Prosthecobacter sp.: one gene and its partner. The protein of the gene in region 2 interacts with the protein of the main gene of each other region in a pairwise test. Links are inferred from orthologs where the notes say so. Each region holds a gene or a part of one and is shown on either strand. Other genes may lie near its edges.

Region 1 (3,194 bases), on a different replicon or contig from region 2:
CGTGGGCATCATCTGCGTTGGTGCCGGTGGAAAGCGCGTCGGCAGCTTTCTTTTTCCACAGACGCTCATGCCGCGCCCACACCTGGAAATCGACGATGAGCATCCGCGGATTCACTTCACGGGCGAGCGCCACCAGCTTTGACAGGCCGCCGTTCATGTACTGCTGCGCTTCCCCATTCACCGCCGCCAGGGATGACAGCACACTCTGCTCCTGCACGACGACAACATCCCAGGGCTTGCCGTCGTCCGCGCCCTGCTTCAGCAGAGCGAGCGCCTTGGAGTCCGTCGCATGCTGTTCGAGCTTGAAGCCACCCTGCAAATAGCTGCCAATGTGCGGTGCCAGCACCTTGGACGAAAGCAGCAGCTCGCCCACGATGGCCGGCAGGCCGTTGTGCGCGGTGTAGCTGTTGCCCAGAAACAGGATGCGCACATGCGGCGCGTCTTCGGCCTTGGCAGAGACATGGCAGCCGCAGGCGGCGAGTCCGGCCAGCAGCAGTTTGCGTCGGTACCAGAGGATCGGCGAAACGGAGTTCATCGGTTTCAAATGTTCACAGTTCCTTTCAACTCACGGTTTGCACAGCTTGTCCGCCAGCGCTTCTGCCTTCTCGTTGCCTTCCTTGGCGGACAGATGACCGACGACGCGTGACTTCTCCTTGTCGAGCTTGATGATGATCAGCGTCTCCAGGCGGGTCTGCTTCTCGTCGTCTTTGCTCGACATCATGCGATAGATGATCGCGTAAGGCATGAATGCACCGCCCTGGCGGAAGCCACGCCACTGCACGACGTTATTGGCCTTCGCCGGAAACTGACCAGGGCAGGCGGTGAGCGTGTCATTCATGAGATCGGTCTTGCTGCCCTTGAACTTCAAATTGATCCAGCTCCGCAGATCACCGCCCTCGTGAATGACCTGATAGCCACCGAGACCGGGACAGAGGTGCTCGAAGCTGTCGATCTCGGGATTTTTCTCCAAGGCGGTGTCGTGGATGATCTTCACCTTTTTCGGGTCGGTGGTGGTGAACTCGGATTCAGGCTTCAGATCGGCGGCGGCGATGATGACCGGGCCAAGGGCGAGCAGGATGAGGAGAGTGAGATGTTTCATAAGATTTGCGGGATTATTTCAGCGAAGCATCCGCCGCGCCATCGGCTTTGCGATACAAACTCGTCGGAATGAGCATCTGCGGCGGCAGTTCCTCGCCTTTCGAGTGACGCAGGAACGCGCGCACGACCTCCACGCCCATCTTGTCGGGGAATTGGATCGGATCGGCGTAAATCTTGCCATCCTTGATCGCCTGCTTGCCCTCCGGCTGGCCGTCGAAGCCGATGATCACCACCTTGTCGGCCCTGCCCGCCTTCTCCAGCGCACCACGCGCACCGAGCGCGGAAGGATCATTGATGGCGAAGATGCCCACCATGTCAGGATGCGCCTGCAGCATGTCCTCGGCGGCCTTGTAGCCCTTGTCCTTCGCGCCGCCGCCGTCGAGTTCGCTCACGATCTCGATCTTCTGCGCCGCTGTGGCGTTGTGCGCATCGAGCACTTCTTTGAAGCCCTTCACGCGCAGGATGCACGACTCGACCTGCTTCAAATCCAGCACACCGATCTTCCCGCCCTGTCCTTTGAGCGCCTCGATCATCGCCTTGCCTGCTTCCTTGCCGCCGCCGAAGTTGTCCGTGGCCACCTGCGTCACGATCTTCACGCCGGGTTCGTTGCACGGCACGTCCACCGTGAACACCGGAATGCCAGCCGCGTTCGCTTCCTGGATCACCGGTACGATGGCTTTGGAATCCGCCGGACTCAGCACGATGGCCACGGCCTTCTTCACGATGAAATCCTTCACCTGGTTGCTCTGCCGTGCCACATCGCTGTCCGCGCTCACCACCAGCGTGTCATAGCCATGCTTCGCTGCTTCGGAGGTGATGTTGTCGCCGATGACTTTGAAAAACGGATTCTGCAACGTCAGCAGTGACACACCGATGGTGCCTTTCGTGGCGGTGGCCGGTGTGTCCGACGTTTTGCCGCAGGCGGCGATCAGGGCTGCGCAGATGACAAGGAAGAGGCGGAATTTCATCAGTCACATGCTAGCACGGCCCCGCCCCTTCGGCGCAAGCCTCGAATGCAAAACCATAACTCTTAACTTCCTCCTCCTCACTCCTTCGCATAGCGCTCCCAGCGTGTGTTCAAGGCGGCTGCATCCGTTTTGCCATCCGCAATCACCACGCGGTAGCGCAGCGTGATCGTCTCACCCGCCTTGATCTCCCACGCCGTCTCCTGAATCGGTACGTAGTTGAGGAATATTTTCCCGTTGTCCCACGTCCGCAGTTTCTGCGGCGCGTCGTGGTTCTTTGGATGACAAAAAACAGTCACCGTCGCCTCGCCCTTTGCCGTCGGCCCGTGCATCGCGATCCACTTCGCCCGCGTCGCGTGGCTGTCCTTCCGCGTTTTGCCCTCGGAGGTCTGGTAATCGCTGTTCGTCGCATCCCAATCGAGCGGCGCGCGATAGGCGATGCCACCGCCATACCGATACGCCGCCAGCACCAGCGCATGCTCGCTCACGTTTTTCTGCTCGATGTCGTAGTCGATCTCATACGCGCCTTCGACGAGCCGCGTCATCACGCTGAGTTTTTCCCGCAGGACCACCAGCGGCTCGCCGCCCTTGCCATCGCGATACCGCAACTGCTCCTGCTCGACGACAAATCCCGCCACACCGTCCTGCTGCTTCGTCTCCAGCGTCTTCACGAACTGCACGCGGCCGGTCTTTGCCTTCAGATTCCAAAAGTCCACCGGCTTCCCCTCGTGCTCGCCATGCACCCACGCATGCCACAGGCCGAGGTGATGGTAATGATCCGCCGGGTGAATTCCCGTCACCACACCGCCCGCAGGTGCATGGAGTGGATGAATGAACCCGCTGCGCGTGAAAATGGGATCAGCCTCCGGTGGCGGCGGCACCAGCGCCTTGTGATACGTCATCACCGGCTTGTCCCCGTTCATGACTTGAATCTCCTTCTCCGTCTCGCTGACGGACAAGGTCTGTGCGGCGGCCGAGGCGGCGAGGAGGAGAGATAAAACGACGGATTTCATGATCCATCCAAACGCTGCTGCATTGAGCGAATTGCATCCCGCATTTCCTCAATCCCTTCCGTGCCTGCAACGAAGTGGCCGATCACTGAACGAAACTGCGCTGCGAGGTCTGGGTCGT
Region 2 (3,668 bases):
ACGTCCATGTGTACTCCCACGGCATTTGAGTGGATGCCGGCACGTGAAGTAAACGACACGGTCCACTTTGCAGTGTCATTCGCAACAGCAACACTGAAGCTACTAGTTGGATTTGAACGACAAACCAGCGTCTCAAAGCTTGTGGAGATCTGAGCGTCATACTTGCGATTGTCACGCTTTGCCGCAGGTTCAATCACATTCTTCAATTCGACAAATGCACGAAGGAGTGCGCTTTTGCCGACATTGTTTGGACCCAGAATAAACGTAATGCCCTCACTAACCGTCATTTCAACGGGATGTGATAAACCAAAGGGACGGTAGTTCTGAAGAGTGTAACTAAACTGTTCCATAAAACAAACCTCACCCCACCGCCTCAACACACCTCCCGCACAGCGTCGGATGCGCGTCATGCGTTCCGACATCCGGGAGGTGCTTCCAGCAGCGGGCGCATTTGTGGTGGCTGGATTCCGTCACGACGGCGGCGAGGTCGGTGCCTCGGGTGATTTGGAGGTCGCTGAGGATGAGGAATTCGTGGAGGGTGGCGGGATCGCTGAAGACGGGATGTGTAAAACCTTCGGCAGGCAGCGTCAGAGCGACGGTGGCTTCGAGGTTGGAGCCGATCTTTTTTTCCTGGCGGGCTTTTTCGATGGCCTGCTGGATGACGACGCGAACCTTGAGGAGTTCCTCGACAGCGGCGGTGGCCTCAGTGCCGGCGAAGGCGGCGTTGGGCTGCGGGAAGCCTTCCATGTGGACGCTGTCGGTGTGGCCCAAGTGTTCCCAGACTTCATCGGCGGTGAAGGCGAGGATGGGGGCGATGAGTTTTGTCAGCGTCTCGGTGATCTCGCGGATGGCGGCCTGGGTGGCGCGGCGGCGCGGGCTGTTCGCCGCATCGCAGTACATCCGATCCTTGGTGATGTCGATGTAGAGGGCGCTGAGCTCGGTGGCGAAGAAGCTGTTCACCACGGTGAAGACCTTGCGGAAGTCGTAGGCGGCGTAGGCGGTGACGCACTCGGCGGTGATGGCGTGGAGGCGCTCCAAGATCCAGCGGTCGATCAAAGTGTAGTCCGCAGATTTCGCAGATTTCTCAGATGGGGATTTTGAATCTGAATCTGTGGAAATCTGTGAATCTGTGGATGGAACTCCGGGGTTGGGGGCGTCGTGGAGGTTGCCGAGCAGCACGCGGAAGGTGTTGCGGATGCGGCGGTAGGATTCGCCGGTCTGCTGGAAGAGTTCTTCGCTGAAGGGGACTTCGTTTTGGTAATCGACGCTGCTGACCCAGAGGCGGACCATGTCGCCACCGTACTTGTTGTAGTAGTGGTCGGCGGTCATGGGCTTGGAGCTTTTGCCGGTGCCCTGGTCGCTCTTGCTGATCTTTTTGCCGCTGGTATCGACGACGAAGCCGTGGGTGATGACGCTCTTGTACGGAGCGGCGTCGCGGGCGACGATGCTCATCATGAGGCTGCTCTGGAACCAGCCGCGATGCTGGTCGGTGGCCTCGATGTAGAGATCGGCGGGGCAATGCAGCTCGGGATGGCGGTCCAACACGCTGACGTGGCTGCAACCGGAGTCGATCCACACGTCGAGCGTGTCGTTGCCGCGCTTCGTGTCGGCAGGCAGGCCGACAGCCTCGGCCCACCAGGCGTCGTTTTGTTCGAACCAGAGATTGGTGCCCTGCTTCTCAACGATGTCGGCCACTTTGCCGATGATGTCGGTGCGCATGATGATCTCGCCTTTCGCATCATAAAAAACGGGACAAGGCACGCCCCAGGTGCGCTGGCGGCTGATGCACCAGTCGGGCCGGCCACTGACGGTGCCGTGGATGCGATTGCGCGAGGACGCGGGCAGCCAGGTGACCTTGTCGATCTCGCTGAGTGCCTTCTCGCGGATGGCGTCGATCTTGATGAAGAACTGCTCGACGGCACGGAAGATGATCGGCGTTTTGGAGCGCCAGCAATGCGGATACTGGTGGACGTATTTTTCGTTGCCAAGGATCGCGCCCTTCGCGGTGAGGATCTCGATGATGCCGTCGTTGCTGGAAAAGACGTGCTTGCCGACGAAGTCGGGCAATCCGCACTCGGCGGTGAATTTGCCCTCGGCATCGACGGGCGAAAGGATGTCAAGCCCGTGCTCGCGGCCAGCTTGGTAGTCGTCTGCGCCGTGGCCGGGGGCGATGTGGACCGCGCCGGTGCCGGTGTCGTCGGTGACAAAGAGGGTGTTGATGACCTTCGAGGTGCGCGGGAGGAAGGGATGCTGCGCTTCGAAGCCGTTCAAAGCGCTGCCTTTGAAGGAATCGTTCGCATGCGCGGCATCGAGCACGAAGCCGGTGCTGGCGGCGAAGCCTTCAAGACGTGACTTCGCAATGACGAGCTTCTCGCTGCGGCCGTCGGCATGCGTGAACTTGCCGCAGACGTAATCAAACTCGGGATGCAGCGCGATGGCGAGGTTCGCGGGCAAGGTCCACGGCGTGGTGGTCCAGATGACGAGCGATGCGCCTTCCGCTCCGGGCGGTGGCGTGACGAGCGCGAACTTCACGAACACCGCAGGCGAGGTTTTCTCCTTGTACTCGACCTCGGCTTCGGCGAGCGCGGTTTGCGCGCCGTAGCTCCAGAGCACGGGGCGCTTCATGCGATAGACGAGGCCTTTTTCGACGGCTTTGCCAAAGGTGCGCAGGATACCGGACTCGTAGCCGGGATCGAGTGTGAGGTACGGATTCTCCCAGTCGCCGAAGACACCGAGGCGCTTGAAGCTGGTGCGCTGGATGTCGATGTACTTGCGTGCCTCGGCCTCGGAGAGCGTGCGGATTTGGACCGGCGTGAGACCAGCGGCAGATTTGACGACTTTGAACTCGATGGGCAGGCCATGGCAGTCCCAGCCGGGGATGAACGGCGCGTGGAAGCCGGCCATGGTCTTCGACTTCACGATGAGGTCCTTCAGCACCTTGTTCAGCGCGGTGCCCATGTGGACGTCGCCATTCGCAAACGGCGGGCCGTCATGCAGGATGAAGGTGGGCTTGCCTTTGCTCTGAGCGACGATGCGCTGGTAGAGCTTCCCCTCCTGCCACTTCGCGAGGCGCTGCGGCTCCCGCGTGACGAGATCGGCCTTCATGGGAAAGTCGGTCTTCGGCAGGAGGACGGTGTCTTTGTAGTTCTTGGCAGTGTCAGGGGCGCTCATGGATTCGGGAAAAAGGAGGGCGAGGGTAGCGCGGGCGTGGCGGGTGGCAAGGGGTGCGTTAGTCGAGGAAGTTCTTGGTTCCTGGTTCTTGGTTGGGCTGTGGCTCGTCGTTGATTCACTGCGTTCACCCCTGCGGGGCAGCCTTCGGCTGTCTGTCTCGCTATCGCTCGGCTGTTCTCCTACTCGTCCTCGATCCTGCGGCTTCCTTTGGCCCATATGAGGCGCTGTACAAAATCCCTTGATGGCCCGAGCATGCGGATAAAGCTCCCTGCCACTGGATGGAGCCGTCCCCTCACCGCCCAAGCCCATGAAAACAACCCTCCTGAAGGCGCTCATTTTCCTGCTCAAGGCGGTGATCGTCGTCCCGCTGGGCGTCTCAGTCCTGTGGATGGAATACCAGATCGCCGCGTTGCTGCTCGATGCGTTGATGGGGAAACCCTACGTACTGGACGGCACCGAGCTGTGGTGGACCCGCAACGCCGTCTGGAGCCTCATCA

What was found.
Region 1: the proteins of ileS (region 2) and U1A53_RS01480 interact in binary tests that used the Escherichia coli proteins (3 or more experiments, as listed by UniProt). The link is inferred for Prosthecobacter sp. from one-to-one orthologs.

The regions. Positions count from the first base shown.
Region 1 is NZ_JAXMIH010000005.1:110,788-113,981, forward strand. The notes cover bases 90-2,964. They hold U1A53_RS01480 (substrate-binding domain-containing protein), read right to left. Parts: upstream 2,067-2,964; coding sequence 1,113-2,066; downstream 90-1,112. Other genes in these bases: U1A53_RS01470 (hypothetical protein), read right to left, coding at 90-535; U1A53_RS01475 (hypothetical protein), read right to left, coding at 566-1,099; U1A53_RS01485 (PmoA family protein), read right to left, coding at 2,144-2,964. In the rest of the region: more of U1A53_RS01470, read right to left, coding at 1-89; more of U1A53_RS01485, read right to left, coding at 2,965-3,076; U1A53_RS01490 (hypothetical protein), read right to left, coding at 3,073-3,194. UniProt on the Escherichia coli protein: Part of the ABC transporter complex RbsABC involved in ribose import. Binds ribose. Also serves as the primary chemoreceptor for chemotaxis.
Region 2 is NZ_JAXMIH010000007.1:127,360-131,027, reverse strand. Bases 161-3,509 are described here. They hold ileS (isoleucine--tRNA ligase), read right to left. Parts: upstream 3,172-3,509; coding sequence 361-3,171; downstream 161-360. Other genes in these bases: U1A53_RS08500 (hypothetical protein), read left to right, coding at 3,479-3,509; U1A53_RS08510 (AAA family ATPase), read right to left, coding at 161-350. In the rest of the region: more of U1A53_RS08510, read right to left, coding at 1-160; more of U1A53_RS08500, read left to right, coding at 3,510-3,668. UniProt on the Escherichia coli protein: Catalyzes the attachment of isoleucine to tRNA(Ile). As IleRS can inadvertently accommodate and process structurally similar amino acids such as valine, to avoid such errors it has two additional distinct tRNA(Ile)-dependent editing activities.